2 regions of the Neobacillus sp. plas4 genome follow, and region 1 is predicted to be linked to the other one. Evidence: a T-box and tRNA genes for the amino acid it is inferred to sense, from the RefSeq annotation. Region 1 holds a T-box; the other holds one or more tRNA genes.
What was found. The T-box of region 1 lies ahead of proS (proline--tRNA ligase). A T-box ahead of a tRNA ligase gene usually reads a tRNA of that ligase, here a tRNA-Pro.

Region 1 (15,821 bases):
TAATGCAGAGGATATTCGAGCACTTGGCATCGAGGTTGGTGATTTCGTATCCTTTGACCCACGAGTAGAAGTTACACCGAGGGGATTTATTAAATCCCGTCATTTAGATGACAAAGCCAGTGTAGCTATCTTACTTCAATTAATAAAACAACTAAAAAATGAAAACATCCAGTTACCATACACCACCCACTTTCTTATCTCTAATAATGAGGAAATTGGATATGGAGGAAATTCGAATATTACACCTGAAACGGTTGAATATTTAGCAGTTGATATGGGAGCAATGGGTGATGGTCAGTCAACGGATGAATATACCGTATCAATCTGTGTGAAGGATGCAAGTGGACCGTATCATTATGGACTTCGCAAGAATTTAGTACGTCTTGCTGAAGACAACAATATTGAATACAAACTTGATATCTATCCTTTTTATGGCTCGGACGCCTCAGCAGCCATTAGGTCTGGTCACGATATCGTTCACGGCTTAATAGGTCCTGGGATCGACTCCTCCCATGCTTTCGAACGGACACATGAATCATCCATTGAAAATACCGCCAATCTTTTATATTATTACGTTCAATCAAAATTAGTTATCTAAATAGGAGGCTGCTTAATGTTCTCAAACATAGGTGTACCTGGATTAATATTAATACTAGTTCTAGCCTTAATCATCTTTGGACCGAATAAACTGCCTGAAATTGGTCGTGCTGTCGGTAAATCAATACGTGAATTCAAGCGTGCTACGGATGGAATAACCAATGACATAAAAGAAGAATTTAAAGATGACCTAAAGGAAGCACAGAAGGAAAAGGTCGATATTAAAAAATAAAAAAAAAATGCAAGCTGAATGGGCAGCTTGCATTTTTTAGTTTCCTCATTTAATTCTAAACGTTATTCTACTACTATTGCCTTCATTTTTTCGTTATGCTGTTTTGTCTGTTCTAACAATTGATTTAGTAATTCCGCTGCCTGCTTATCATTTCTCGTATCCACGGCGGCTTTTAAATCGTGGAATGACTTCCAATTACCCATCGCTTTTCCACCATGCGCCTTTTGAACAAATTCTTCTTTTGTAATCTTACCCTCGTCTAATTGTTTCTTTAATGCTTGAATTTTCTCCATTTTTTCTTGCTTCCACTTTTCGCGCTTCGTTGCATTTTCAGGACTTAACCACTTATTTCGTAATTCCTTTTTTTCCGATAATACCTTTGTCCATTCTTCTTTTTTATCAGGGGTATACTGATTAACCCATGTTAACAGTTTTTGTTCACGTTCTGCCATTTTTTCCTGCCAGTTTTTGTGCATATGCTCATGTTTTTCATCACAATCGCATTCTTCTGTACCCTTCTCCCCATCTATTTCATGGGAGTTTGGTGCAGAAGGTTTTTGATTTTCATCCGGTACCTGAACATTTGCTGAAGTGAATCCTGGCATGGCTAGAAGCAACCCTAGCATCATTATCATTATTCTTACCTTCATTCGAATCTCCTTCTTTCTTTTTATATTGATTTGAACTTTAACCAGCCTTTATTTGGCACCTAGTTATCATTCCCTGACTGTCAAAAAAAATTTACCAATTCGACATATTTATCACAAAAGGCTACTTGTTATTTAATTTTCTATATTGTATTCTATGAATATTAACGACATGTGAAATACTTCACAAGGTTTAGAGGTAATACAACTTATTTTTTGAAGTAATATGTGAAATGCTTCACAATATGAATCATACATAAACATACTTATTGTTAGGAGAGGGATTTTATGAGAAAACCAAAAATTGTGATTTTAGGAGCAGGTTATGGTGGTATTATCACCAGTAAGAAATTAGAAAAGCTACTAAAGTCCGGTGAAGCAGACGTTACGTTAATCAATAAACATGAATACCACTACATTACTACACAACTACATAAAACCGGTGTTGGTACTGCTGCGGATCGTCAAATTGCAATGAAAATTCCAGAGTTAATTGATCCCCATAAAACAACTTTTAAAAAAGGCAGTGTTACAGCAGTAGATGTTCAAAAACAAGCCGTACACCTTGATGATGGCGAAAGTGTTGAATATGATTACCTTTTAATCGCATTAGGTTTCGATATTGAAACATTTGCAATTCCTGGCATTAAAGAACATGCCTTTGCCATTCGCAGTTTTAGAAGTACCAAAGCCATTTATAATCAAATTATCAGACAATTAAATCTTTATAAAGAAGACAAAGACCCATCCCGCCTTACCTTAGTGGTGGCTGGAGGCGGATTTACGGGGGTGGAAATGTTAGGAGAATTAGTGGAAGGAATTCCAAAGCTTTGTAAGAAGTACGATGTTCCATTTGAAAAGGTTAAAATTGCAGCGGTTGAGGCTGCACCTTCTGTCATTCCGTTCTTCCCTAAGGAATCTATCCAATATACAACAGATGTCTTAAAAAAGTTTAATATCGATATGTTTATGTCAACCAAAATATTAGAATGTACACCTGAGAAAGTCGTACTTGAAAACAACCTAGAGATCCCAACACGGACACTTATCTGGTCTTGCGGGGTAAAAGGTAATCCAATTGTACAAAACTGTAGTTTGCCAATCGAAAAAGGCAAACTCCCTGTTGATTCATTCTTACGTGTTAAAGGCAAGAATAACATTTTCAGCATTGGTGACTGTTCCCTATTCATGAAGGATGAAAAAAACGCCTTACCGCCAACAGCGCAGGTTGCCCTTCAGGAAGCGGATGTTTGTGCGAAAAATATCGTGTCCACAATCCGTGGTGGAAGCTTGAAAGCTTTTGAATATCATCATAAAGGGTCTGTCGCATCAATTGGTAACTTTGCTGCGGTTGGTAAGGTTGGTAACTTTAGATTGTCAGGATTGTTTGGCGCCTTTATGAAACAAGTAATTGAAGCACGCTATTTATTGAATCTTGGCGGTCCATCTCTTATTATTAAACAGCACTTTGGTTTCAGCAAAGAACCAGTAAAAGTAACCGCAAATCAGTAAATTTCAACCTTGGTATAAGGACTCCCTCCCCTTTACCTGATTAGAATATCCCTTATCTAGACCAAAGTAATGTCTTAATCCCCCAATTAAGGCAACGAAACCACCTTTTAAGTTAAAGGTGGTTTTTTTCACAATAATATTTTCCAAATTAAGGGCTCATACCCTCCAAATTATTCCCCTTCTGAATAAAATAGTAAAAAGAATTATTAAGGAGGGATATTTATGGTGAAAGTAATAAATGAAAAATTCAGCAAATATTCCCACTTAATAGCAGAGAAAAGTATTTCTCCTTACCTTCCAGAAACAGCTTTATTTAGTGAAAGTAGTTTTTATGAGTTCGTAAAGAAATACTATTCGGTATATGTACGTCCTTGTCATGATTATAAAATAAATATTTTAGTAACTTCCCTCGAAGATCATCACTATAAAATTGAATCGGGTAGTACCAATCATATAGCAAAAGGAACACAAGAAGCCTATCAGTTTATTGTTATGAATCTACTTGAAGGTAAAAGGTTTATCATCCAACAAGCGGTGCCGCGTACAAAATTGAACGGAAAGCACTTTGAGGTAAGGGTCTATGCTGTAAAGCTTTCTTCTAAATGGACTATAACTGAAAAGGTTGCACGAATATCGACAGAGGGATTTTCAGTTACGGATGAAGTAAAGGACATATTCCCTGCCCATGATATTTTACAAAAAATATATCAAGAAACTAGCAACGACTTTTCATTACAACTGGAAGAACTTCCTATCCAAATTGCTGAAAAATTAGAGGAGAAATTTCCTAAATCCAATTTAATTATGATTGATTTTTACCTGGATCAATTAGGGAAACCATGGATTCATGAGATAAGGTATAGATTCTCCGACGGGAAATGGGATTGGTACCAAGTGTTAAGAGGTGAAAAGGAAATCTTTCCCTATTTACCTGTCACCTATTTTTATCACGATAACCTCCTTCTTCAATATCTTGATAAATTTAAAAGCTGCATCATTAAGCCTAATCTAAGCCAATGGGGACGCGGTTTGGCACTGATTTCGCAGTTAGAAAATCAAACATTTGAAATCCATTCAGAGCGAAAAATCATCCCCATTGACCATTCTAATGAACTGTTAAAGGAAATAAGTGAACGGTTTCTCTCAAAAAAGTCCTATCTTTTACAAGAAAAGATCCCTCTTCCAACAATTAAAGGTTGTCCCTTTGATATCAGAGTGATGGTTCAACGGAAAAGTGTCAATTCGGAATGGGTAGTTACAGGCAGAATTACAAGAACCGCAGCGGCTGGATTTATTGTGACAAATGTGGCGAGAGCATTGACTAGCCTAGAGGACGCAATAGAAGCTTCCAACTTAAATCTAAGAAATATCGATTCACTGATTTGGGAATTGGATCGACTTTGTATGTTAGTTGCAAAGCAACTAGAAAAAGTTTACCCAGACGCCCGAATGTGGGGTATGGATATTGGAATTGATTCATTCGGAAAACCTTGGTTTATTGAAGCAAATCTCGTTCCCGACATATCAATCTTTCGCTACCTGGCTGACAAAACGATGTTGACAACGATAAGAGAATATATTCGTGCAGGAAAACAACAGCCAGAGGAAAACTAAGAGCTATCGCTTTCAGAGATAGCCCTTCTCCCGTTCTAATATACATCCTTTTTAGTAAAGACAAAAAAGGAAACGAATAAACCTGCAGCCCACCATACAAGGAGAACCATCATCGAAAAAGATAGGGTCATTCCCTCAATCGGCGGCGGGTTTCCATTCATATAGTTGGTTAATTTTAAATTCACCATAAAAAAATATTTTGCTGACTCCCAAGATGAAACCATATTGCTTAGAATGGCACCTGCTATTAGGGCTGCTAACATGACACCCATGCCTGCAGCCGTACTGCGAATCAGTACAGATAACATAAAGGATAAAGTACCGACAACTAATGCCACAAACCATACGAGTCCAAGATCCATTAATAAAAACAGCCATTGATCCATTAACTTCACACCTGCAGTATTTAATCCAGCATCACTGACGCTAAAACCCGTTAAAACGGGTGCTCCAAAGCCTTTATAGCCAAATACAAACCCGGAGATTAGGTAAGAAAGGATGGCTCCGATTGCAACAATTAACGAGATGGCAAGGGTCAGGGTTATATACTTACTTAAGAGGACTTTCCACCTCTTTACCGGTCTCGTCAAGAGCAGCTTAATCGATCCCTGACTATGCTCAGAAGACACGATATCACTGGCAATCACCATGACCATTAACGGAATAAATAATTCAATCGAGTTTTCAAAAAATATTCTCATAAACGTTGGAGCACCAGGCTCTGATGGGTTTATATCGTGATCTAGATAATATTGATTTTGCTGCATGGCAATTTGCAGTTGTTGTTTCCATTCATCTGAAATTCTCGGACTGCTTATCCGATTTTGCTGATCAATAATAGTTTGTTGGATAATCGTTCGCCAATCATCCGTTCCCAATTTTTCTTTTTGTCTTTCCACTTCTTTATATTGAGCATAAGTGAATAAAGCAACCAGTATGCCGATTATAATCGCAATCACAATGAGGCGCTTTTTGGCAATCAGCTTCATCATTTCATTTTGAATCAGTTTATTCAATCGAATCACCCCCGGTTAGCTCGAGGAACAAATCTTCAAGTACTGGCATTTTTCGATTCATTTCTGTCACGGATACTCCAGATTCAACAAGCATTTTATTCCACGTTGCTGCCTTTATTTCATCGTATTCCGTTAAAATGGAACCATCGTCTCTTTCTTCAATGGCGGTAACAGAACGTAATATCTGTTTTCCCTCTTCGCTTGGATGAAACCGCCATACTACTCGTTCCCTATTAGATAACAAGCTTTGGACGGTATCCGTGCGAATAACGGTTCCCCTTGAAATAATCGCGACTCGATCGCATAGTAATTGAATTTCACTTAATAAATGGCTGGAAACAAGAACACTAAGTCCTTCTTCTTCAGCAAGGAATCTGATAAATTCCCGCATTTCTCTAATCCCTGCAGGATCTAATCCATTTGTGGGTTCATCAAGAATTAATACTTTGGGTTGTCCCAGAAGTGCTTGAGCAATACCTAATCTTTGCCTCATCCCTAAGGAATACGTTTTCACCTTATCATTAATTCTATCTTTAAGGCCCATTAGCTCAGTTACTTCTTGAATTCGTTCTTCGCCAATTCCATCGAGCATCCGTGCAAAATGTAACAGATTGTCATAACCAGATAAATACGGATATAATTCAGGATTTTCAACAATACAACCCAAGTCCCTCATCGCTTCCTCAAAATTGTCTTCAATGTTATTCCCGCCAATCTGAATCTTCCCAGATGTGGGTTTAATTAATCCCACCAGCATGCGGATGGTTGTGGTTTTTCCCGCACCATTGGGTCCTAAGAATCCAAAAACCTCTCCTTCTTTTAAATCAAAGCTAATCCCTTTTATAATTTCTTTTTTACCAATCACTTTTTTTAAATTATGTACAGATAAAGTTATTTTCTTCATTTAGCCAATCTCCTCACCAGGTAAGCAATGAAGCCACTCGTTCAGCAATTAAACGGTACCCTTTTGAATTAGGATGGAACTTGTCAGAATACAGATAATCATTAACCTTCAATTCAAAAAGATCAAAGGTTGGAACAAACACAATATTGGGGAAGGCTGCACTTAGTTCAGCACTTTGATAATTCCAATGCCGGACTACCATAGAAAGCTCTTTCCCCTCCTCTAAATCACTAAAGGGATTATATAAACCAATGAAAAAAACATTCGCTTTAGGATTACTATTACGGATCTGTTGAAAAATAAAATTCATATTTTCAAGAAATTTTTTCTCAACAGCTGTAATGTCTTCCGTTTCAAACTCTAGTAAACCTTGTCCGCCTCTGAATAAATCATTGCCGCCCATCGTAACGACAATCATATCTGCGGTTTGAATTTGTCTTTGAACTTCTGCCTGCTGGACTTGTTGTTTCAATTGGTCTGACCGCTGCCCGGTGATGCCGAGGTTCGTTAACCGAACTTCTTTCTTTGACTTTTCCTTTATTTCATCCATTAAGATACCAACATAGCCTTTACCCGTTTCATCACCGGTTCCTCTTGTTAAGGAATCACCAAGAGCAACAATATGTAAGCCCTTTTTTTCATCCACTTTCTTTTCAACCTTGGTTTTCTCGGGGATATTATCTGGTTTTCCTGCATAATATTCTCCAACTGCCCAGCCTAGTCCAACCAGCCAAAGGAGACAAAAAAACACTGATATAATGGTTACAGACCGTATGAGATTCTTATTCAAGAAGATTCATCCTTTCTGGTTATTTCTACCTTTTATTTAATCACAATTACAGAGTGAATCAAACTTTTAACCCGCAAAAAAAAACCGGTTCCTAAACGGAAACCGGTTCTTTCTTCACACTTTCTTCTAAATTGCCTTTTGGGCCAAAGAATTCAAAGTTAATTCTATCTTCACTTACTCCTAAATTCTTTAGGAAACGATTGATTGCTGACATAAATGGTACTGGACCACAGAAATAAAAGTCTGCGTCTTGGAAAGGTAGATTTTCTGCCATCCACTCCTGGGTTACATACCCTTCCACATCAAACCTTTTGTTTGCCCAGTCATCTTCAGTCGGTGAATCGTAAAAGTAAAATGAATTGACATGTTCAAGCGACGTCAGCTGCTCCACTTCAGCTCTTAATGCATGGACGTTACTATTTGCAGCAGCATGGATGAAAGTGACCTTTCTTTCAGGCTGAACCTCAACCAATGTCTTTAACATGCTCAGCATTGGTGTTAACCCAACCCCGCCGCTTAAGAGCACAACAGGTGTATTTTTTTCAGTATCTAGCACAAAATCCCCTGCTGGAGCACTAACCTTAAGGATATCCCCTTCTTTTACACCTTCATGAAGGTAATTAGATACAACTCCATCTGGATTCGCTGTGCCTGCTTCACGTTTTACGCTAATGCGGTAATAATCTTTGCCTGGAGCATCAGACAAGCTATATTGACGGATATGGGTAAATTCCTCGCCAGCGATTTCAAGCTTAATACTGATATACTGACCTGGCTGGAAATGAGCAATTGACTTATTATCCTCAGGTTTTAAATAGAAGGAAGTAATAACATCACTTTCTTTTACCTTACGGTCCACAACAAAGCTGCGGAAACCTTCCCAACCACCTAGCTGTTTTTCTGCCTCATCATACATTTCTGCCTCTACACCGATAAAAGCATCCGCAATTACTCCATAAGCCTCAGCCCAGGCATTGATAATTTCATCTGTAGCTGCGTCCCCAAGTACATCTTTGATCGCTAATAATAAGTGTTTTCCAACAATCGGATAATGCTCTGCTTTAATACCTAGACTTCTGTGTTTATGAGCAATTTGTTTTACAACTGGTAGAATTGCTTCAAGATTATCGATATATTGAGCAGCTGCATAGACGGTTCCTGCCAATGCTTTTTGTTGTCTTCCTTGTTTTTGGTTTGCGTGGTTAAAGATATTTAATAATTCAGGATGATTTCCAAACATTAATTGATAAAAACGGGTGGTTATTTTTTCCCCATGTTGTTCTAAAACAGGTACGGTTGATTTAATGATATCGATTGTTTTTTTATCTAACATAACTTTCACTCCTTATGTCGTGTTTATCACTGTTTATATAGTGATTATATGAGAAATCACACAAGGAGTAAGTGATGCAAATCACACTTCGTTATTTTTGGATAATTCGAACTATATCCTATCCATTTTTTGTTAGAGAACTCCCTTAGTTTTAGCCTCATTAAGCCATGAAGGAAACTCATTTAGTAAATTATTATACAATTCCTCATCCGAAATTTTTTCGATATCCGTAATGTGGAAGAAATTTGCGTTGTCTATATACCGCCCTTCCATCGTATCCAATTTCTCAAGTACTTCAAAGTTAGAATCACCAATACCAACAAATTGCCAAAAGATTGGCTTATTAGAGGAATCAACAATTTGTTTTTTGATCGTTCTCTTGCAGCCGCCATCATTGATAAACACAATAAAAGTAGGTTCCTGAGCTGGTTGTTCTATTGTGTATTTATTGATTACATCTTCCATTACTGGTGGTTCGTCATTTCTACCGAATTTGTGAATTAAATCGTTATTTAATATGTATTCTTCAACATAATTCACAAAATCTCTTTCCGTTACAGATTTAAGTCGCGAAAATTCATTATCATACACCCATACATCAAGGGACCCATCATCATCAAACTGGCTGGCAACAGCTAATATCCGCTCTACAACCTTTTGAACTGTTCCATTTTTATACAAAGATCTCATCGAACCTGAAATATCTAATATTAATCCAACTCTTGCTACCACATCTGTAAGTTTCTTCTTTTCTAATACAACACTTGCAGTCTTTTTCATTAAATTAATTGTCGTCATAGAATATCCCCTCCCAATTAATCATTACTTCCATAATTATACTATAGTGGGTAATTTATAGGTAATATTCAATCTATTTCCCATAAACCTATATTTTGGCCACAAAAAAGGAGCCCACTATTTGGACACCTCTACTCTTTTAAAGGGTGTTTCAAAATTATTTAGTTTTTGCAAAGATGCAAGTATCCCTAAGTTCATTACTAGTAACTGAGAGATTATCATTTTTTAATATCCCTTCTAATGTAAAGCCTAATCTTTCAGGAATTGCCCGACTTCTAAGATTTCTTGGGTCACAACGGATTTCCACACGGTTAGCGTTTAATTCGGTAAATGCAAAATTAGTGATTGCCTCTGTGGCTTCGGTAATGTAACCTTTGCCGGAATATCGAGTATCAATCCAATAACCAATCTCAAACTTAGGAACATCCCAATTAATTCTATGCAGACCGGATGAACCGATAAATTCACCGGTTTCTTTATCGAAAATATGTAATCGTAAATCCTCACGTGTGATAAATTTTGCAATACTATCGCGTATATTTACCTCGACATCCAGTTCAGATTGGTTGGAATGAGCCCATGGCATCCACGGCTTTAGTTCATTCAGTGAGGCTTGGATTGCTTTGTACACTGCTATTCCATCCCCTGGCATGGGCTTACGTATAAACAGTCTCTCTGAAGTAAATTCCTCTGGGCAATTTAGTAATGCAGGTTTCAACTTGATTCCCCCTTTGTTATTTATGGCTTTTTATGAGAACCACTTTTTCAAGTGAACCAATGTTTTGGCCTTCATAAACCGTATATAAAAATAACCCCTTCTTAAAATGAAGGGGCCTGATTTAAATTAGTATGCTTTTGCCCAATAAACCATCTTGTCAGCAGATTTACCGCAACAAACGCATGTATCCGAGACCTGTTCTTGTTCAAATGGGATACATCTTGATGTCGCTGTTGTTTCTTCTTTGATTTTCTCTTCGCAAGCGAGTTCTCCGCACCACATTGCTTTGATAAAGCCTGGTTTTGCTTCAAGCTTTTCCTTTAATTCAGGTAGCGTTACAGCTACGGATGTTCTCTCTTCGCGATGATTCAATGCTTTGTTATATAGGTTGGATTGAATATCATCGAGTAATTCAACAAGCTTTGTTTCTAATTGATCCAAAGGAACAAAAACCTTTTCTAATGTATCCCTTCTTACTAGCACTACTTGCTTGTTCTCAATATCTTTTGGTCCAACTTCCAAACGAACTGGAATCCCCTTCATTTCGTATTCATTGAATTTCCAGCCTGGCTTTTTATCACTTGCGTCGATATCCACGCGGGCAACTTGACCTAAGGACTTTTTCAAATCATAAGCGAAATCAAGAACGCCTTCTTTATGCTGGGCAATTGGCACAATCATAACCTGCGTTGGCGCAGCCTTCGGTGGAATCACAAGCCCGCGGTCATCACCATGAACCATAATTAATGCCCCAATAATTCTTGTAGTAAAGCCCCAAGATGTTTGGTGCACATACTGAAGCTTTCCTTCTTTATCGGTATATTGGATATTAAATGCTTCAGCAAAACCTGTTCCAAAGTGGTGAGAGGTTCCTGACTGAAGAGCTTTACCATCATGCATTAAGCTCTCAATCGTAAAAGTAGCCTTAGCACCTGCAAATTTTTCTTTATCTGTCTTTTGTCCTTTGACAACTGGAATCGCCAGAATTTCTTCACAAATTGCTGCATATACATTCAGCATTTTAATGGTTTCTTCCATTGCCTCTTCATCAGTTGCGTGTGCTGTATGACCTTCCTGCCATAAAAACTCTAATGTCCTTAGGAATGGACGAGTAGTTTTTTCCCAGCGGACCACGTTTGCCCATTGATTATAGAGCTTTGGCAAGTCTCTGTAAGAATGAATAATATTGCTATAATGCTCACAGAAAAGAACTTCAGATGTAGGACGAACAACTAAGCGTTCGGCCAATTCTTCAGAACCGCCATGGGTTACCCATGCCACTTCAGGTGCAAAGCCTTCGACATGATCTTTTTCTTTTTGCAATAAGCTTTCAGGAATAAATAATGGCATATAAACATTTTCATGCCCTGTTTCTTTGATACGGCGGTCAAGTTCGTTTTTTATATTATCCCAAAGCGCATATCCATAAGGGCGAATGATCATCGATCCGCGTACACTTGAATAATCAATTAAATCTGCTTTTGTTACTACATCTGTATACCACTGGGCAAAATCCTCGTCCATACTGGTAACATCTTTTACAAATTCCTTTGCCATTTTGACACCTCATTATTTTTTTGAATATAAAAAGGCCCTGGCCCCCAAAAGGGACCAAGACCTGGCGATACCACCCTAAATTCATAAAGCAAATGCTTTATACTCTCGACATGATAACGGATTTTATCCGCATGTATCTTCAACAAAAACGATCCGATACAGAACTCCGAGGCAGGTTCAAATGACTGTCTTAAGAAACCTTCCACCAATGGTTTCCTCTCTTTGTAAGACAACTTACATTTTACTAATCCTCATCAACGTTTTAATAGTATTTTTAAAAAAATTATATATTTACCTTCCCTAAATGTCAAACATTGTTTTTGGAATATAATTCTTACTTTCGTCTTTTTTCCTTATTCTAATCAATCATCCAATCTTTATTCTCCACTTCGAATGGGTTAAAATGAATCAAGAATGAGGTGATTTCATTGAAGAAGGAAGAATCGAATGAAAAAGACTTGGATGAGGAAGAGAAAAAATACTTACTTGACTATATGAAAATGCAAAATGAAGTACTAAAGAGAATCTATAAAAACACAATAGAACCTGAAAAAGAAAAGTAGTCCCCCTTTAGACGTTACATACGTCTTTTTTATTTTTGCTAGGTTTTCATTAAACGTTCATAAAAGCAGCAAAAATCCTTTCTATATACATTTATAATTTACTTATGTTGTTTATTAACTTTAGAGGGGATTTTCATATGTATCTATTATCCATTTTTGCAATATCTATTATCAGTTTAATCACAGGATATGTTATCTACCTATTACACCGCCATAAAAATAAACTAGCCAATATTTCTGGAATTGTGGTAGTCATCGTCATTACGATGATGGGCGGGCTATTAACAGGTTATCTTAGCGGCATTCTATCAGGAGAATTATTTCTTCCTGTTGGTTTGGGCACGCTGATTGGATTTTCCCTTGGATTTATCACTGGTCAGCCTGTAGGTATCCTGGCCATCCTAAGTGGTTCCGTTTCTGGAATGGTGAGTGGAATCATGGGTGCCCTCCTTGGAGCAATCCTTCAGTTTGATAATCCAACAATTATGTTAGGTATTTTTCTAGGTTTATATGTGATTGTTCTTGGTCTAGTAATTTTATATATTATTGTAGAGACAAATGGAAAACTTTCCTTAGATACAAAAGCCATTTCACCATTTAATATTTTGTCAGGCGGGCTTGTTTTGATTGCACTATTCCTATTTTTATACAGCAGTGATTTTGTTAAAGTTCCTGGTGAAACACAAGCAGCTCAGGCACAAGAAAAGAATCCTGCACCTCAACAAACAGAACTTGATCTTACCAAGGAAGCAAGTCCTAAAATCGAGATGATGATCACACCTACCGGATATTCTCCAAATGTTATCAAAGTTAGAAAAGGTGTTCCGGTGGAGCTAAATATCACTAATCCTGGTGATAATAGCTGTTTTTCAACCTTTATGATGCCAGATTTTGATTTAGATAATGTTAATTTAAAGGCTGGTACAACAAAGTTAACCTTTACCCCTGATAAAGAAGGTAATTACACCTTTAGTTGTGGAATGAATATGTTTAAAGGCACCGTTATTGTGGAATAGGCAAAAAGCACGCTGGAAAATCAGCGTGCTTCTTTTTTTACATATGAGAAGAATGATTGTTAACTACCGAATCATTACTCCTTTTAAACGGCCACCAATTTGCATTGCCAAAGGTTTTTACCATAACAGGAACAAACAATGGCAGAATCACCAGCGCATAAAGAAAGAGTCCAATTAATAGAATGGCCGCAATCTCAAGCAAAGATAACACACCAGCTGGCATCATCGCAGCGAAAGTACCTCCTAAAATAACCGCGGCAGAGATAATAACTGTTCCCATTTTCTTCATCGCTTCTAGAATCGCTTGTTCTACTGGCATTTGTTTGAACTCGTTAAAACGGTCCATTAAGAAAATACTATAGTCAATTCCAAGGGCAATTAAGATAACAAAAGCAAAGAATGGAACTGCCCAGCTAATACCGGTATAACCTAACCAATTTACGAAGATGGCTTCTGCAAGTGCCATCGAAGTATAATAGGTCAAGATTAATGATCCTATTAAATAAAGAGGCATAATAATCGAACGGAACAAAACGATTAATATAAGGGTAATTCCAATTAGCATGAGGACCACTGTTCTTGAATAATCTGCTTGTGAAATTACATCAAGGTCATGGTGCATACTTGATACTCCGCCTACTGCTACTCTCGCATTTTCTAGCTTTGTATCCTTTACTACACGCTTAACTGTTTCTTTAATTTCAGGAATACGATCCAGTGCTTCATTTGAATATGGATTCTTTGTAAAGACCACATCAATGGTCATGACCTTGCGATCTCTTGACATATACACATCTAAAGCCTGCTCAAAGTCTTTGCTGTCCAGTACATCTTGAGGAATATAAAAACCATTTTTCTCTTGCTTCGCTACACCTGCAAGATACTCTTGTGCAGATTCTAGACCATCAGAGACTTGATTTAGACCGTCCGCACTTTGCGTCAATCCATCTGTCAACTGAGTAATTTGACCGCTCATGTCCTTAAATCCGGTCAGGAGCTGCTGCTGTCCATTGTTTACCCCGTTTAAACCGCTTGTTACCTGTGGGAGACCATTAACGATTTGTCCTTGGCCATTCCCCATCGTATAAAGTCCTGTTTCAATTTCAGTGAGACCCCTTAAGAGATCTTCCATTCCTTTAATAAGGGCTTCCTGTCCAGCTATGGCTTCTGAAAATTTACCATTCGCAAAATCAATACCTTGTTGCGCTCCCGTTAATCCAGTATTTAATTGATTCAGGCTTCCAGCTAATTCTTCTGTTGCAGCTTGAGACCCTTGAATGGTCATTTTAATAGCTTTGTAATTTTCATTTTGCCCAATATCACTATAATCACTTTCTAGATTAGCAAAATATTGATTTGTTGAAGCTAAGGAATCATGTAAATTGCTAACCCCCATAGCAACTTGTTCATAATTTCCAGCAAGAGTTGTTAGTCCCCCAGCTGCTTGTTTATAACCTTCAAGCAACTGTTTACTGCCGGCTAACACTTCAGAAGATTTCGTTTTTATGACTTCAAGCCCTTCTTTTACTTGAGAGCTTCCTGCTGCACCTTGTTTTAATCCGTCTTCAATTTTAGCAAGGTTCTGTTGGATGGTGCCCATTCCAGTCCGTAATTGATTGGTTCCAGTAATCAATTCGCTGATTCCATCGGTTGCTTCATTCATTTTCGGCTGATTGGCAGCGAGTTGGCTCCCGGCCTCTGCAAGACCACTGCTAATCTTATGAATTCCATCATTCCCCTGACCAAGGCCGTCTTCTAAACTTTTCACTTGCTCTGATATATATAATTCATCGATGGTTTCACCTGTCGGACGTGTAACAGAACGAACCGAATCAACATCACCGATTTTGCTTAGCTCTTGACTGATTTTTTCGGTAAGAGCAATGTATTCTGATGTATTCAACTCATCATCATTCTTAATGACAATCTGCGTTGGCATCGATTCACCAGGACCAAATCCATCCGAAATAATATTGAATCCTTTTATGGAATTGAAATCATCGCCAATTTCTTCGAGTGAGTTAAACGATAAATCTCCATCATAGGTAAATAATGCAGGCACAGAAATAGCTGCAACAATTAGAAGGGCGATTAATGGGCGTACCAATGCAAATTTACCGGCAATTCCCCATATTTTACTATCAACGTGCTCAAGCTTGTTTTTAGACGGCCAGAAAAGTTTTTTCCCGAGCACAGCCATGAAAAATGGAACAACGGTAAACAATGCTAAGAGCAATAACGCTACCCCAATTGCCACGGCTGCTGCCGACTGATAAAGAACAAATGTTGAAAAGCCAATGGAAGCAAATCCAATCATAACCGCTAATCCGCTAAAGAATACCGTTTTTCCTGCATTCTTATACGTAATAACAATTGCTTCTACTACACTATCATTCTTTGACATTTCCTCTTTAAAACGACTAAGCAGCAAAATACAATAGTCTGTTCCGATCCCAAACAAAACTGCGACTAAGAATATTTGTGTAAAGGTTGATAATGGGAAATTCACTTTATCTACTAAAAT
Region 2 (15,821 bases), 2.1 Mb from region 1:
CGTCGGTGGGATACTACCCTGGCTGTATTGAAATTCTAACCCTCACCCCTGATCGGGGTGGGAGACAGTGTCAGGTGGGCAGTTTGACTGGGGCGGTCGCCTCCTAAAGAGTAACGGAGGCGCCCAAAGGTTCCCTCAGAATGGTTGGAAATCATTCGCAGAGTGTAAAGGCACAAGGGAGCTTGACTGCGAGACCTACAAGTCGAGCAGGGACGAAAGTCGGGCTTAGTGATCCGGTGGTTCCGCATGGAAGGGCCATCGCTCAACGGATAAAAGCTACCCCGGGGATAACAGGCTTATCTCCCCCAAGAGTCCACATCGACGGGGAGGTTTGGCACCTCGATGTCGGCTCATCGCATCCTGGGGCTGTAGTCGGTCCCAAGGGTTGGGCTGTTCGCCCATTAAAGCGGTACGCGAGCTGGGTTCAGAACGTCGTGAGACAGTTCGGTCCCTATCCGTCGTGGGCGCAGGAAATTTGAGAGGAGCTGTCCTTAGTACGAGAGGACCGGGATGGACGCACCGCTGGTGTACCAGTTGTCTTGCCAAAGGCATCGCTGGGTAGCTATGTGCGGACGGGATAAGTGCTGAAAGCATCTAAGCATGAAGCCCCCCTCAAGATGAGATTTCCCATAGCGTCAAGCTAGTAAGAACCCTGAAAGATGATCAGGTTGATAGGTCAGAGGTGGAAGCGCGGTGACGTGTGGAGCTGACTGATACTAATCGTTCGAGGACTTAACCAATTTTTAAAAGATGAACTCGTTTTTACTAAACTTCTTCTGACATTATCTAGTTTTGAGGGAATGAACCTCAATTAAATAGTCTGGCAGCAATGGCGAGAAGGTCACACCCGTTCCCATACCGAACACGGAAGTTAAGCTTCTCAGCGCCGATGGTAGTTGGGACTTTGTCCCTGTGAGAGTAGGACGTTGCCAGGCTGTATTATATGGAGGATTAGCTCAGCTGGGAGAGCATCTGCCTTACAAGCAGAGGGTCGGCGGTTCGATCCCGTCATCCTCCACCATATTTATTCACATAGAGAAGATAATCTTCAATATATGCCGGGGTAGCTCAATTGGTAGAGCAACTGACTTGTAATCAGTAGGTTGGGGGTTCAAGTCCTCTCGCCGGCACCATGCTTTTTTAGCAGGAAAGACATCTGACGATTTCAACTTTTCCTTAACAAAAATTAGGGGATTGTATTCGTACGAGCCATTAGCTCAGTTGGTAGAGCATCTGACTTTTAATCAGAGGGTCGAAGGTTCGAGTCCTTCATGGCTCACCAAAGTTTTTTCGCTAACGCGAAGATAACTTTCCATTTGCGGCAGCAAAAAAATCACAATATGCGGGTGTGGCGGAATTGGCAGACGCACCAGACTTAGGATCTGGCGCCGCAAGGCGTGGGGGTTCGACTCCCTTCACCCGCACTTATGCTTTTTACTATTATAATGCGGAAGTAGTTCAGTGGTAGAACACCACCTTGCCAAGGTGGGGGTCGCGGGTTCGAATCCCGTCTTCCGCTCCATTATTGCCGGGGTGGCGGAACTGGCAGACGCACAGGACTTAAAATCCTGCGGTAGGTGACTACCGTACCGGTTCGATTCCGGTCCTCGGCACCATTTTTAACATGTAAAATAGGTTTATATGCGCCCGTAGCTCAATTGGATAGAGTGTCTGACTACGGATCAGAAGGTTATGGGTTCGACTCCTTTCGGGCGCGCCATATTTTGCGGGAAGTAGCTCAGCTTGGTAGAGCACTTGGTTTGGGACCAAGGGGTCGCAGGTTCGAATCCTGTCTTCCCGACCATTCTTTTACTATAATAAAATTTGGGGCCTTAGCTCAGCTGGGAGAGCGCCTGCTTTGCACGCAGGAGGTCAGCGGTTCGATCCCGCTAGGCTCCACCAAGGTTAATTTCACTCTAGTGAAATTAGATAATAAATTTTGAATAAAGTTATTGACTTTAGGTTAATAACTTGGTAAGATAATAAAGTCGTCTTGAGCGACAAACAAGAATTGTTCGCTGAACTTATAATGAGAAGAAGCGATTCAATGAAGTAGCTTTGTTCTTTGAAAACTAAACAAACAATAACGTCAACAAACAATTTTTTAGTTTTTTAAAAAAAGCTAAGCCAACGTAACAAATGAGCTATATCAACTTTCTTGGAGAGTTTGATCCTGGCTCAGGACGAACGCTGGCGGCGTGCCTAATACATGCAAGTCGAGCGAATCAAGAGGTGCTTGCACCTCTTGATTAGCGGCGGACGGGTGAGTAACACGTGGGCAACCTGCCTGTAAGACTGGGATAACACCGGGAAACCGGTGCTAATACCGGATAATTCTTTCCCTCTCATGAGGGGAAGCTGAAAGTCGGTTTACGCTGACACTTACAGATGGGCCCGCGGCGCATTAGCTAGTTGGTGAGGTAACGGCTCACCAAGGCGACGATGCGTAGCCGACCTGAGAGGGTGATCGGCCACACTGGGACTGAGACACGGCCCAGACTCCTACGGGAGGCAGCAGTAGGGAATCTTCCGCAATGGACGAAAGTCTGACGGAGCAACGCCGCGTGAGCGATGAAGGCCTTCGGGTCGTAAAGCTCTGTTGTTAGGGAAGAACAAGTACCGGAGTAACTGCCGGTACCTTGACGGTACCTAACCAGAAAGCCACGGCTAACTACGTGCCAGCAGCCGCGGTAATACGTAGGTGGCAAGCGTTGTCCGGAATTATTGGGCGTAAAGCGCGCGCAGGCGGTCCTTTAAGTCTGATGTGAAAGCCCACGGCTCAACCGTGGAGGGTCATTGGAAACTGGGGGACTTGAGTACAGAAGAGGAAAGCGGAATTCCACGTGTAGCGGTGAAATGCGTAGAGATGTGGAGGAACACCAGTGGCGAAGGCGGCTTTCTGGTCTGTAACTGACGCTGAGGCGCGAAAGCGTGGGGAGCAAACAGGATTAGATACCCTGGTAGTCCACGCCGTAAACGATGAGTGCTAAGTGTTAGAGGGTTTCCGCCCTTTAGTGCTGCAGCTAACGCATTAAGCACTCCGCCTGGGGAGTACGGCCGCAAGGCTGAAACTCAAAGGAATTGACGGGGGCCCGCACAAGCGGTGGAGCATGTGGTTTAATTCGAAGCAACGCGAAGAACCTTACCAGGTCTTGACATCCTCTGACACTCCTAGAGATAGGACTTTCCCCTTCGGGGGACAGAGTGACAGGTGGTGCATGGTTGTCGTCAGCTCGTGTCGTGAGATGTTGGGTTAAGTCCCGCAACGAGCGCAACCCTTGTTCTTAGTTGCCAGCATTCAGTTGGGCACTCTAAGGAGACTGCCGGTGACAAACCGGAGGAAGGTGGGGATGACGTCAAATCATCATGCCCCTTATGACCTGGGCTACACACGTGCTACAATGGATGGTACAAAGGGCTGCAAGACCGCGAGGTTTAGCCAATCCCATAAAACCATTCTCAGTTCGGATTGTAGGCTGCAACTCGCCTACATGAAGCCGGAATCGCTAGTAATCGCGGATCAGCATGCCGCGGTGAATACGTTCCCGGGCCTTGTACACACCGCCCGTCACACCACGAGAGTTTGTAACACCCGAAGTCGGTGGGGTAACCGTAAGGAGCCAGCCGCCTAAGGTGGGACAGATGATTGGGGTGAAGTCGTAACAAGGTAGCCGTATCGGAAGGTGCGGCTGGATCACCTCCTTTCTAAGGAATATACAGTCCTTGTGGACTGATAAACGTTGACTGTTACTTGTTTGTTTAGTTTTGAGAGTACAATTCTCTCAAAGCTTTTTTTAATCGTTCTTTGAAAACTAGATAATCGTAAGAAGAAGAAACCAAGTAAAAACCGAGTGAATTGCCATTTTAGTTTTTCTCTCTTATTAAATTAAGAGAATAACCATTTAGGTTAAGTTAGAAAGGGCGCACGGTGGATGCCTTGGCACTAGGAGCCGATGAAGGACGGGACTAACACCGATATGCTTCGGGGAGCTGTAAGTAAGCTTTGATCCGGAGATTTCCGAATGGGGGAACCCACTGCTCGTAATGGAGCAGTATCTTTACCTGAATACATAGGGTATTGAAGGCAGACCCGGGGAACTGAAACATCTAAGTACCCGGAGGAAGAGAAAGCAAACGCGATTCCCTGAGTAGCGGCGAGCGAAACGGGACATAGCCCAAACCAAGAGGCTTGCCTCTTGGGGTTGTAGGACACTCAACATGGAGTTACAAAGGAACGGGGTAGATGAAGCGGTCTGGAAAGGCCCGTCATAGAAGGTAAAAACCCTGTAGTTGAAACTTCGTTCCCTCCTGAGTGGATCCTGAGTACGGCCGGACACGAGAAATCCGGTCGGAAGCTGGGAGGACCATCTCCCAAGGCTAAATACTCCCTAGTGACCGATAGTGAACCAGTACCGTGAGGGAAAGGTGAAAAGCACCCCGGAAGGGGAGTGAAATAGATCCTGAAACCGTGTGCCTACAAGTAGTCAGAGCCCGTTCATGGGTGATGGCGTGCCTTTTGTAGAATGAACCGGCGAGTTACGATCCCATGCAAGGTTAAGTTGAAGAGACGGAGCCGCAGCGAAAGCGAGTCTGAATAGGGCGAATAAGTATGTGGTCGTAGACCCGAAACCAGGTGATCTACCCATGTCCAGGGTGAAGTCCAGGTAACACTGGATGGAGGCCCGAACCCACGCACGTTGAAAAGTGCGGGGATGAGGTGTGGGTAGCGGAGAAATTCCAATCGAACTTGGAGATAGCTGGTTCTCTCCGAAATAGCTTTAGGGCTAGCCTCACGTTGTAAGAGTCTTGGAGGTAGAGCACTGTTTGGACTAGGGGCCCTCATCGGGTTACCGAATTCAGACAAACTCCGAATGCCAAAGACTTATCCGTGGGAGTCAGACTGCGAGTGATAAGATCCGTAGTCAAAAGGGAAACAGCCCAGACCACCAGCTAAGGTCCCAAAGTTTACGTTAAGTGGAAAAGGATGTGGAGTTGCTTAGACAACCAGGATGTTGGCTTAGAAGCAGCCACCATTTAAAGAGTGCGTAATAGCTCACTGGTCGAGTGACTCTGCGCCGAAAATGTACCGGGGCTAAACGTAACACCGAAGCTGTGGATTGACATCTACGATGTCAGTGGTAGGAGAGCGTTCTAAGGGCGTTGAAGCTAGACCGTAAGGACTGGTGGAGCGCTTAGAAGTGAGAATGCCGGTATGAGTAGCGAAAGATGGGTGAGAATCCCATCCACCGTATGCCTAAGGTTTCCTGAGGAAGGCTCGTCCTCTCAGGGTTAGTCGGGACCTAAGCCGAGGCCGAAAGGCGTAGGCGATGGACAACAGGTTGATATTCCTGTACCACCTCTTTATCGTTTGAGTGATGGGGGGACGCAGGAGGATAGGGTAAGCGCACTGTTGGATATGTGCGTGTAAGCAGGTAGGCTGGTGAATAGGAAAATCCGTTCACCGTAAGGCTGAGCTGTGATGCCGAGGGAAATATAGTACCGAAGTTCCTGATTCCACACTGCCAAGAAAAGCCTCTAGCGAGATAAAAGGTGCCCGTACCGCAAACCGACACAGGTAGGCGAGGAGAGAATCCTAAGGTGAGCGAGAGAACTCTCGTTAAGGAACTCGGCAAAATGACCCCGTAACTTCGGGAGAAGGGGTGCTTTTTGAGGTGAATAGCCTCGAAGAGCCGCAGTGAATAGGCCCAGGCGACTGTTTAGCAAAAACACAGGTCTCTGCGAAGCCGCAAGGCGAAGTATAGGGGCTGACGCCTGCCCGGTGCTGGAAGGTTAAGAGGAGGGGTTAGCTCTAAGCGAAGCTCTGAATCGAAGCCCCAGTAAACGGCGGCCGTAACTATAACGGTCCTAAGGTAGCGAAATTCCTTGTCGGGTAAGTTCCGACCCGCACGAAAGGCGTAACGATCTGGGCACTGTCTCAACGAGAGACTCGGTGAAATTATACTACCTGTGAAGATGCAGGTTACCCGCGACAGGACGGAAAGACCCCGTGGAGCTTTACTGTAGCCTGATATTGAATTTTGGTACAGCTTGTACAGGATAGGTAGGAGCCTGAGAAGCCGGAGCGCCAGCTTCGGTGGAGGCGTCGGTGGGATACTACCCTGGCTGTATTGAAATTCTAACCCTCACCCCTGATCGGGGTGGGAGACAGTGTCAGGTGGGCAGTTTGACTGGGGCGGTCGCCTCCTAAAGAGTAACGGAGGCGCCCAAAGGTTCCCTCAGAATGGTTGGAAATCATTCGCAGAGTGTAAAGGCACAAGGGAGCTTGACTGCGAGACCTACAAGTCGAGCAGGGACGAAAGTCGGGCTTAGTGATCCGGTGGTTCCGCATGGAAGGGCCATCGCTCAACGGATAAAAGCTACCCCGGGGATAACAGGCTTATCTCCCCCAAGAGTCCACATCGACGGGGAGGTTTGGCACCTCGATGTCGGCTCATCGCATCCTGGGGCTGTAGTCGGTCCCAAGGGTTGGGCTGTTCGCCCATTAAAGCGGTACGCGAGCTGGGTTCAGAACGTCGTGAGACAGTTCGGTCCCTATCCGTCGTGGGCGCAGGAAATTTGAGAGGAGCTGTCCTTAGTACGAGAGGACCGGGATGGACGCACCGCTGGTGTACCAGTTGTCTTGCCAAAGGCATCGCTGGGTAGCTATGTGCGGACGGGATAAGTGCTGAAAGCATCTAAGCATGAAGCCCCCCTCAAGATGAGATTTCCCATAGCGTCAAGCTAGTAAGAACCCTGAAAGATGATCAGGTTGATAGGTCAGAGGTGGAAGCGCGGTGACGTGTGGAGCTGACTGATACTAATCGTTCGAGGACTTAACCAATTTTTAAAAGATGAACTCGTTTTTACTAAACTTCTTCTGACATTATCTAGTTTTGAGGGAATGAACCTCAATTAAATAGTCTGGCAGCAATAGCGAGAAGGTCACACCCGTTCCCATACCGAACACGGAAGTTAAGCTTCTCAGCGCCGATGGTAGTTGGGACTTTGTCCCTGTGAGAGTAGGACGTTGCCAGGCAAATGAAGCACAACCTGATTAGGGTTGTGTTTTTTTGTGTTATTTGGATGTTTAAAGGGTGGAGACAGAATAGTTATAGAAGATTCATGCCCGTATGATGGTGTTTTACTAAAAAGAGGAACGAATGTTGGTTATTCGTGCCCATGCGGTGGTGTTTTACTAAAAAGAGGTAACAAAAGCTGGCTATTCGTGCCCGTGCGGGGGCATTTTTATTGAAAAGGGGAACGATAGTCGGAGAATTATGTAATCTGATTTCCAAAAGAGGTCATAATTAAGGTTTGAGGGAATCAGAACCCCAATGTGATTCCCTCAAACCTGATTTTCCCACGAGAGAGGGAACCAAGCCAACTCTTTGATTCCCTCAAACCTGATTTTCCCCACGATAGAGAGAACCAAGCCAACTCTTTGATTCCCTCAAACCTGATTTTCCCACGATAAAGGGAACCAAGCCACTCTTTGATTCCCTCAAGCTTAATTCTCCCACGATAAAGGGAATCAAAAGCCACAAAGCTCCTCCACCCCCTACAAATTACCTAAAAACTAATTTAACAGGTTTCACACACGCGAAATATGGAGAAAATCATTAGTAGCAGTTGTTTGCAACTACATAAAATTTTCAGTATAATTAAAGTCAAAGATAGTCAAAGTCAGATGAAGGAGGTGGGAAGATGAGGAACATCTCCGATATTATCGAAAAGTATTTGAAGCAAGTGCTAGAAATGAGTGAGCAAGAGCATGTTGAAATAAAGCGCAGTGAAATTGCTGATAAATTTCAATGTGTTCCTTCACAAATCAATTATGTCATTAATACACGCTTTACCATTGAACGAGGATATATCGTAGAAAGTAAACGCGGGGGAGGCGGATATATTCGAATTATGAAGGTTCAGTCACATGATTTAGTTGACGTAATCGATCATTTACTATCACTCTTTGATAATCGTATTGCACAGTCTACGGCAGAAGATGTTATCTATAGACTAGTCCATGAGGAGATAATCACAAAAAGAGAAGCGAAAATTATGTTAAGTGTTATTGATCGTTCAGTCTTATATATTGATCTTCCATTCCGAGATGAACTTAGAGCTAGAATGTTAAAAGCAATGTTAACATCATTGAAATATAAATAATATATACCAGCTAGAGAGGTGAAATAAAAAATGATTTGCCAGGAATGTAATCAAAGGCCTGCTGCACTGCATTTTACAAAAATCATCAACGGTGAAAAAACGGAAGTTAATCTTTGCGAAAAGTGTGCCCATGAAAAGGGCGAGATGTTTATGATTACTGGAGGATCTGGTTTTACTTTTAATAACCTATTAGCAGGTCTATTAAATATAGATACTACTGTTCAAAAGCAAAATCAAAATACGTTCCATCAGGAAGAAATTCTCCAGTGTAATGTATGTTCGATGACCTTTCCGCAATTCATCAAAGTGGGGCGTTTCGGATGTGCCCATTGTTATGAGACATTTCATGAGCAGCTTCCGCCAGTTTTAAAGAGACTTCACAGCGGGAATTGGTCACATAGCGGTAAAATACCGAAAAGAATAGGTGGAGGTATTCACCTAAAAAAACAAGTAGAAAATCTAAAAAGTGAACTAAAAGAATTAATCCAACAAGAAGAATTTGAGAAAGCTGCTCAGATCCGAGACGAAATCCGAACACTTGAAAAAGAATTACCGGGCAGCAATAAGGGAGGGGAATAACGTGTCGCTTGAACGCTTTATTAGTCAAGCAGTCAGCTCATGGATGAGCGAGGAGGGACCTGATTCAGATATTGTCCTTAGTTCCCGAATCCGTTTAGCCCGAAACTTTGAGAATGTAAAATTTCCAACATTATTTTCCCACGAAGAAGCACAATCCATTATTTTAAGGATGGAAGAAATACTCCGTGAATCAAATTTTTCAAAGTTTGGGCAAATGGAATTACTAAAAATTGATGAATTACAGCCTTTACAAAAAAGGGTGTTAGTAGAAAAGCATTTGATTAGTCCAAATTTAGCAGAGGATTCACCATATGGTGCAGTTCTTTTAACCGAAAATGAAGAAGTTAGTATTATGATTAATGAAGAGGATCATATCCGCATTCAATGTTTATTTCCAGGACTGCAATTAACAGAGGCTTTGGCCGCAGCAAATGAATTGGACGATTGGCTTGAGAGTTTTATTCACTTTGGTTTTGATGAGAAGCACGGATATCTTACAAGCTGCCCTACGAATGTAGGTACCGGTCTCCGAGCTTCAGTCATGATGCATTTGCCAGGGCTTATTTTGACCCAGCAAATAAATCGTATCATTCCGGCCATTAATCAGCTGGGATTGGTTGTAAGAGGGATCTATGGTGAGGGGAGTGAAGCGCTCGGCAATATATTTCAAATCTCCAATCAAATTACATTAGGAAAGTCAGAGGAAGATATTTGCCGTGACCTAAAAGGTGTTGTAAGCCAGTTAATTTCACAAGAAAGGTCTGCACGTGAAGCATTACGCAAAACTTCGAACATACAATTAGAAGATAGAGTATTCCGATCTTATGGTGTGTTATCCAATAGCAGGATCATTGAAACGAAAGAGGCTGCAAAGTGCTTATCTGATCTTCGCTTAGGTATTGATATGGGATACATTGATAATCTCCCTAAGAATATTTTAAATGAATTAATGATTTTAACGCAGCCAGGATTCCTGCAGCAATACGCAGGCGGGCATTTAAGACCAAATGAAAGAGATATAAGACGAGCAGCCCTAATTCGAGAACGACTAAAAATGGAGCAAGATAAAAGGTGAGGAGGAATGGAATATGATGTTTGGCCGTTTTACTGAGAGAGCTCAAAAGGTATTAGCTTTAGCACAAGAGGAAGCAATTAGACTAGGACACAACAATATTGGAACTGAGCATATTTTATTAGGTTTAGTCCGTGAGGGAGAAGGCATTGCTGCAAAAGCGCTTTATGGGCTTGGACTAGGTTCTGAGAAAATTCAAAAGGAAGTAGAATCGTTAATCGGAAAGGGCCAGGAAGCATCCCAAACGATCCACTACACACCTAGAGCGAAAAAGGTTATTGAATTATCTATGGATGAGGCTAGAAAATTAGGACATTCTTATGTTGGTACAGAGCATATTCTCCTTGGCTTAATCCGTGAAGGAGAAGGTGTAGCAGCAAGAGTTCTTAATAACCTAGGAGTAAGTTTGAATAAAGCACGTCAACAGGTACTTCAATTGCTAGGCAGTAATGAATCTGGCGGACATCAGGGAGGGACCTCAGTCAGCGCAAATACTCCAACTCTCGACAGTCTAGCTAGAGATTTAACGTCAATCGCTAGAGAAGGAAGCTTGGACCCTGTCATTGGAAGAAGTAAAGAAATTCAGCGTGTTATTGAAGTGTTAAGCCGTCGTACAAAAAACAACCCAGTTTTAATTGGTGAACCAGGTGTCGGTAAAACAGCTATTGCTGAAGGACTTGCACAACAAATTGTGAATAACGAGGTTCCAGAGATTCTTCGTGATAAGCGAGTTATGACATTAGATATGGGAACAGTTGTAGCTGGTACCAAATATCGTGGAGAATTTGAAGATCGTTTGAAAAAGGTTATGGATGAAATTCGCCAGGCTGGCAATATCATTCTTTTTATCGATGAATTGCACACATTAATTGGAGCAGGTGGAGCAGAAGGTGCGATTGACGCTTCTAACATCTTAAAGCCATCCCTAGCACGTGGCGAGCTTCAATGTATTGGAGCCACTACGCTGGATGAATATCGTAAGTATATTGAAAAAGATGCCGCACTAGAACGCCGCTTCCAGCCAATTCGTGTGGATGAGCCAACAGCTGAGGAGTCGGTCAGAATACTAGAAGGTCTTCGAGATCGTTATGAAGCGCATCACCGTGTTTCCATTACAGATGAGGCTATTGAAGCAGCGGTAAAGCTGTCTGACCGCTATATTTCTGACCGTTTTCTCCCAGATAAAGCAATCGACTTAATTGATGAAGCTGGGTCAAAAGTCCGTTTACGTTCTTATACAACACCGCCAAATTTGAAAGAATTAGAAGTGAAGCTTGATGAAGTTCGTAAGGAGAAAGATTCTGCTGTTCAAAGCCAAGAATTTGAAAAAGCAGCGTCCTTGAGGGATACAGAACAGCGCCTACGTGAGCAGTTGGAAGAAACGAAGAAGACATGGAAAGAAAAGCAAGGGAAAGAAAACAGTGAAGTTACAGTTGAGGATATTGCGAGTGTTGTTGCAAGCTGGACCGGAATACCTGTCTCTAAGCTAGCTCAAACAGAAACCGCAAAATTACTTAATTTAGAAGAAATTCTTCATTCCCGAGTCATTGGTCAGGAGGAAGCGGTTAAGGCTGTTGCCAAAGCGGTTCGTCGTGCAAGGGCAGGTTTAAAGGATCCAAAACGCCCAATTGGTTCTTTTGTTTTCCTTGGCCCTACTGGTGTAGGTAAAACTGAGTTAGCTCGAGCACTTGCTGAAGCCATGTTTGGTGATGAGGATGCCATGATTCGAATCGATATGTCGGAGTACATGGAAAAGCATTCTACATCCAGACTGGTTGGATCTCCTCCAGGGTATGTTGGTTATGAAGAAGGTGGTCAACTAACGGAGAAGGTAAGAAGAAAGCCGTATTCCGTTATCCTGCTCGATGAAATTGAAAAGGCACACCCTGATGTATTTAATATTTTATTACAAGTTCTAGAAGACGGTCGCTTAACGGATTCTAAAGGAAGAACCGTTGATTTCCGTAATACCGTTCTGATCATGACCTCCAACGTAGGAGCCGAAGCATTAAAACGTAATAAGTATGTTGGTTTTAATATTCAAGATGGAGAACAGAATTATAAGGATATGAAGGGAAAAGTAATGGAAGAATTGAAAAAGGCCTTCCGTCCAGAATTCTTAAACCGTATTGATGAAATTATTGTCTTCCATGCTTTAGAGAAAAAGCATCTTGGAGAAATTGTTACACTGTTATCTGACCAGCTTGTGAAACGTCTCCAAGAGCAAAATATATCTTTAGAGCTTACGGAAGCTGCTAAGGATAAAATATCGATTGAGGGCTACGACCCAGAATACGGTGCCCGCCCATTACGCAGGGCTATTCAGAAGCATATTGAAGACCGTCTCTCTGAAGAATTGCTCAGAGGTACAGTTTTAACAGGTCAGCATGTTATAGTTGATGTGGATAATGGTGAATTCTTAGTTAGAACTGCTGAGAAAACTACTCTAACTAAATAACCATTACTGACTTTTAAGAAAAACTAAAGGGGTACACGAAACAAGTTTGACCGTGTACCTCTTTTTATATTTGGCTGTTTTCGTAGATTATTGTTAAAATCTTAAAGCCGATTTTAACGTGAAAATAGTTATTTGTGCTTTTGAATAAATTTTGCAGCTCTTTCAAAAAATGCTATTTTCTGCAGGAATTAAGTACAAACATTAAATTTTGTTTAAATAGTAATAATATAAGAAAAGAGCCTTGTATTTAGAGTAGGAGAAGATAGAAATGGCCAAACGCAAAACGAAGTTCATGTGTCAGGAGTGCGGGTATGAATCTCCTAAATGGATGGGAAAATGCCCTGGATGCGGGCAATGGAACAAAATGGTGGAGGAAGTGGAGGTAACAGGTGGAAATAGAAGGGGTGCCTTTGCTCATTCTCAGGGAGGTTCTACAATCCTCTCCAAGCCAACCCCTATTACAGCAGTTGAATCCCTGTCTGAACCTAGGATTCTTACCGACTTACAAGAACTTAATCGTGTATTAGGCGGTGGAGTGGTAAAGGGTTCACTGGTATTAATTGGTGGTGACCCTGGTATCGGTAAATCAACCCTGCTTCTGCAAGTATCATCTCAACTGGCGAATAAAGGGAATAAAGTCTTATACATATCCGGCGAGGAATCCTTGAGACAAACGAAGCTCCGTGCGGAAAGGCTGGGAGTCCAGTCTGAAAACCTGCTTGTGTATTCTGAAACCAATTTAGAAGAAATAAACCGAAATATTGAAAGTACGAGCCCCAGCTTTGTTATTATTGATTCTATACAAACTGTGTTTCATCCGGAAGTAACTTCTGCGCCAGGCAGCGTTTCACAGGTTCGCGAGTGTACCTCTGAGTTAATGAGAATAGGGAAAACAAATGGGATTGCTATTTTCATTGTTGGTCATGTAACAAAAGAAGGATCGATTGCCGGACCAAGACTACTAGAGCATATGGTAGATACCGTTCTTTATTTTGAAGGGGAACGCCACCATACGTATCGAATTCTGCGGGCGGTAAAGAATCGTTTTGGATCAACAAACGAAATGGGAATTTTTGAAATGAAGGAATTTGGGCTTGATGAAGTGGCAAACCCATCTGAGATTTTCCTTGAAGAAAGATCACAAGGTGCAGCGGGTTCAACGGTGGTAGCCTCCATGGAGGGTACACGTCCGGTACTTGTTGAAATTCAAGCTTTAATCTCGCCAACAAGTTTTGGGAATCCAAGAAGAATGGCAACAGGGATTGATCATAATCGTGTTCCATTGTTAATGGCTGTATTAGAAAAGCGAATGGGCATGCTGCTTCAGAATCAGGATGCATACCTGAAGGTGGCTGGCGGGGTAAAATTAGATGAACCTGCTATTGATTTAGCAATCTGTGTAAGTATTGCTTCCAGCTTTCGAGATAAACCTACGAGGGCAACAGATTGTATTATCGGTGAGGTTGGGCTGACTGGTGAAGTAAGAAGAGTCTCTAGAATTGAACAGCGCGTTCAGGAGGCTGCAAAGTTAGGCTTTGAACGTGTCATTTTACCTGCTAATAATTTGAGCGGCTGGCAATCTCCGAAAGGTGTAGAGTTAATTGGTGTATCTACTGTAGCTGAAGCCTTAAAAGCAGCGTTGGGAGTGTAGTAGATGGAAAATAGAAAGCTGGGTGAACAAGCCGTAAGCGAGGTTTTACAGTTTATTGCCCCGGGTACACCTATTCGTGAAGGAATCGATAATGTGCTTAGGGCAAATACCGGCGGGCTGATTGTAATTGGGTACAATGATAAGGTTAAAAGTATCGTGGATGGTGGTTTCCAAATCAATTGTCCGTTTTCTCCAAGCTATCTATATGAGTTAGCAAAGATGGATGGGGCAATTATCCTGAATGAAGCAGGGAATACCATTTTAATTGCGAATGCTCAGCTTGCACCTGATTCAGATATTCCTGCTTCGGAAACGGGCATGAGGCATCGTACAGCTGAAAGGGTAGCGAGACAAACAAAGGCACTTGTTATTGCTATTTCTCAAAGAAGAAATGTAATCACGCTCTATCAAGGAAATTTCCGGTATGCACTTAAAGATATTTCTGTCATTCTAACGAAGGCGAATCAGGCTATTCAAATGCTAGAAAAGTATAAATCAGTCCTCGAGAGAAGCATCGCAAATTTGAGTATTTTAGAGTTTGAGGAGTCCGTTACCTATAACGATTTTCTTCTTGTTCTGCACCGATTCGAAATGGTGTTAAGAATAAAAAATGAACTGATTACGTACTTAAACGAGCTCGGTACTGAGGGCAGACTGATTCGTCTGCAAATGAACGAAATTTTAACGGACCTAGAAGAAGAGACAGCCCTTATTATTAAAGATTATGCTTTGGATAGGGATATAAAGGCAAGAGATGTCCTTAAACGAATGCAGACAGTCACCAGTAATGGATCATTAGATGATATTACGATTTTAAAACTAATGGGTTATCAAGGATATATTCCGTTAGATGAAAGTAAACAACCTCGTGGGTATCGGATTTTGAACAAAATACCTCGTCTTCCAATGGTGATTATTGAAAATATCATTAACAGCTTTAGTGAGTTTTCCGCAATCGTCTCAGCAAGTGTTGAAAATTTAGACGATGTTGAAGGCATAGGAGAAATTCGCGCAAAAAAAATCAAGGAAGGCTTAAAGTTAATTAAAGATCGCTTATATACGGAGCGACAAATATAAGTTTTTTAAATTTCCATTTGTTGACAGGAGATTTCTCGAGTGCTACCCTATGAAGTGAAAATTATAACGATTTATTTTAACCATTTTGACAAAATAATCGACAAACAAAGGTTTCAATTTTGGGAATATGTTTATAATGAGTAGAGGAGGTGAAGGAATGTTAAGACGTATTGTGCAAGCATGTTTTCTCATAACTGGCGGTACGCTTGGAATATTGTTAATTCCGCAACTGCTAAAATTAATTAATTTTGATGACATTCCAATAATCAGTAACTCATATGCAGCAGCTATTATAGGTGCAATTATTTTTTATCTTATAACTTTTTGGGCAGTAGATTATGTACTTGAGTTTATTAAATGGGCAGAAGATTCACTGGTAAAAATCCCGGTAACAGATGTGATTTTTGGCAGTATGGGATTAATCTTTGGCTTATTAGTAGCCTTTTTAATCGGATTTGCTCTAAATGCAGTTCAAGAACCTATACTAAATGCTGTCGCTCCCATTTTACTGACATTATTATTTGGTTACTTAGGCTTTCAGGTGGGATTTAAGAAAAGAGATGAGTTTTTAAATCTTTTTGGCAGCCGAGGGAAAAAGAAATCTGGGGATGAAGATCCTGAAAAGGCTGAAGGGCAATCGCTGAAGATTCTAGATACAAGTGTAATTATTGATGGTCGAGTGGCTGATATTTGCCAAACAGGGTTTTTAGAAGGAACCATTGTAATTCCTCGTTTTGTGCTTGAGGAATTACAGCATATAGCTGATTCTTCTGACGTCCTTAAGCGTAATAGAGGGAGACGGGGATTGGATATCTTAA

Region 2: it has a tRNA-Pro gene. The T-box ahead of proS (proline--tRNA ligase) is inferred to sense a tRNA for this amino acid. The anticodon was not compared.

Annotation. Positions count from the first base shown of each region.
Region 1 is NZ_CM170152.1:2,272,090-2,287,910, reverse strand. It holds gene AC2TFD_RS11350 (M42 family metallopeptidase) at 1-598, shown strand, start outside; gene tatA (twin-arginine translocase TatA/TatE family subunit) at 614-829, shown strand; gene AC2TFD_RS11340 (hypothetical protein) at 892-1,479, opposite strand; gene AC2TFD_RS11335 (NAD(P)/FAD-dependent oxidoreductase) at 1,765-2,988, shown strand; gene AC2TFD_RS11330 (YheC/YheD family protein) at 3,211-4,602, shown strand; gene AC2TFD_RS11325 (ABC transporter permease) at 4,638-5,618, opposite strand; gene AC2TFD_RS11320 (ABC transporter ATP-binding protein) at 5,611-6,522, opposite strand; gene AC2TFD_RS11315 (SGNH/GDSL hydrolase family protein) at 6,536-7,312, opposite strand; gene hmpA (NO-inducible flavohemoprotein) at 7,404-8,645, opposite strand; gene AC2TFD_RS11305 (vWA domain-containing protein) at 8,778-9,443, opposite strand; gene AC2TFD_RS11300 (GNAT family N-acetyltransferase) at 9,601-10,161, opposite strand; gene proS (proline--tRNA ligase) at 10,288-11,718, opposite strand; T-box leader at 11,765-11,985, opposite strand; gene AC2TFD_RS11290 (hypothetical protein) at 12,147-12,281, shown strand; gene AC2TFD_RS11285 (cupredoxin domain-containing protein) at 12,419-13,297, shown strand; gene AC2TFD_RS11280 (MMPL family transporter) at 13,335-15,821, opposite strand, start outside.
Region 2 is NZ_CM170152.1:133,183-149,003, forward strand. It holds rRNA gene AC2TFD_RS00610 (23S ribosomal RNA) at 1-740, shown strand, start outside; rRNA gene rrf (5S ribosomal RNA) at 820-935, shown strand; tRNA gene AC2TFD_RS00620 (tRNA-Val) at 946-1,021, shown strand; tRNA gene AC2TFD_RS00625 (tRNA-Thr) at 1,058-1,133, shown strand; tRNA gene AC2TFD_RS00630 (tRNA-Lys) at 1,207-1,282, shown strand; tRNA gene AC2TFD_RS00635 (tRNA-Leu) at 1,343-1,424, shown strand; tRNA gene AC2TFD_RS00640 (tRNA-Gly) at 1,448-1,522, shown strand; tRNA gene AC2TFD_RS00645 (tRNA-Leu) at 1,528-1,616, shown strand; tRNA gene AC2TFD_RS00650 (tRNA-Arg) at 1,644-1,720, shown strand; tRNA gene AC2TFD_RS00655 (tRNA-Pro) at 1,728-1,804, shown strand; tRNA gene AC2TFD_RS00660 (tRNA-Ala) at 1,827-1,902, shown strand; rRNA gene AC2TFD_RS00665 (16S ribosomal RNA) at 2,156-3,705, shown strand; rRNA gene AC2TFD_RS00670 (23S ribosomal RNA) at 3,906-6,841, shown strand; rRNA gene rrf (5S ribosomal RNA) at 6,921-7,036, shown strand; gene AC2TFD_RS00680 (CtsR family transcriptional regulator) at 7,705-8,166, shown strand; gene mcsA (protein-arginine kinase activator protein McsA) at 8,197-8,745, shown strand; gene mcsB (protein-arginine kinase McsB) at 8,747-9,820, shown strand; gene clpC (ATP-dependent protease ATP-binding subunit ClpC) at 9,834-12,275, shown strand; gene radA (DNA repair protein RadA) at 12,544-13,926, shown strand; gene disA (DNA integrity scanning diadenylate cyclase DisA) at 13,930-15,003, shown strand; gene AC2TFD_RS00710 (PIN/TRAM domain-containing protein) at 15,161-15,821, shown strand, end outside.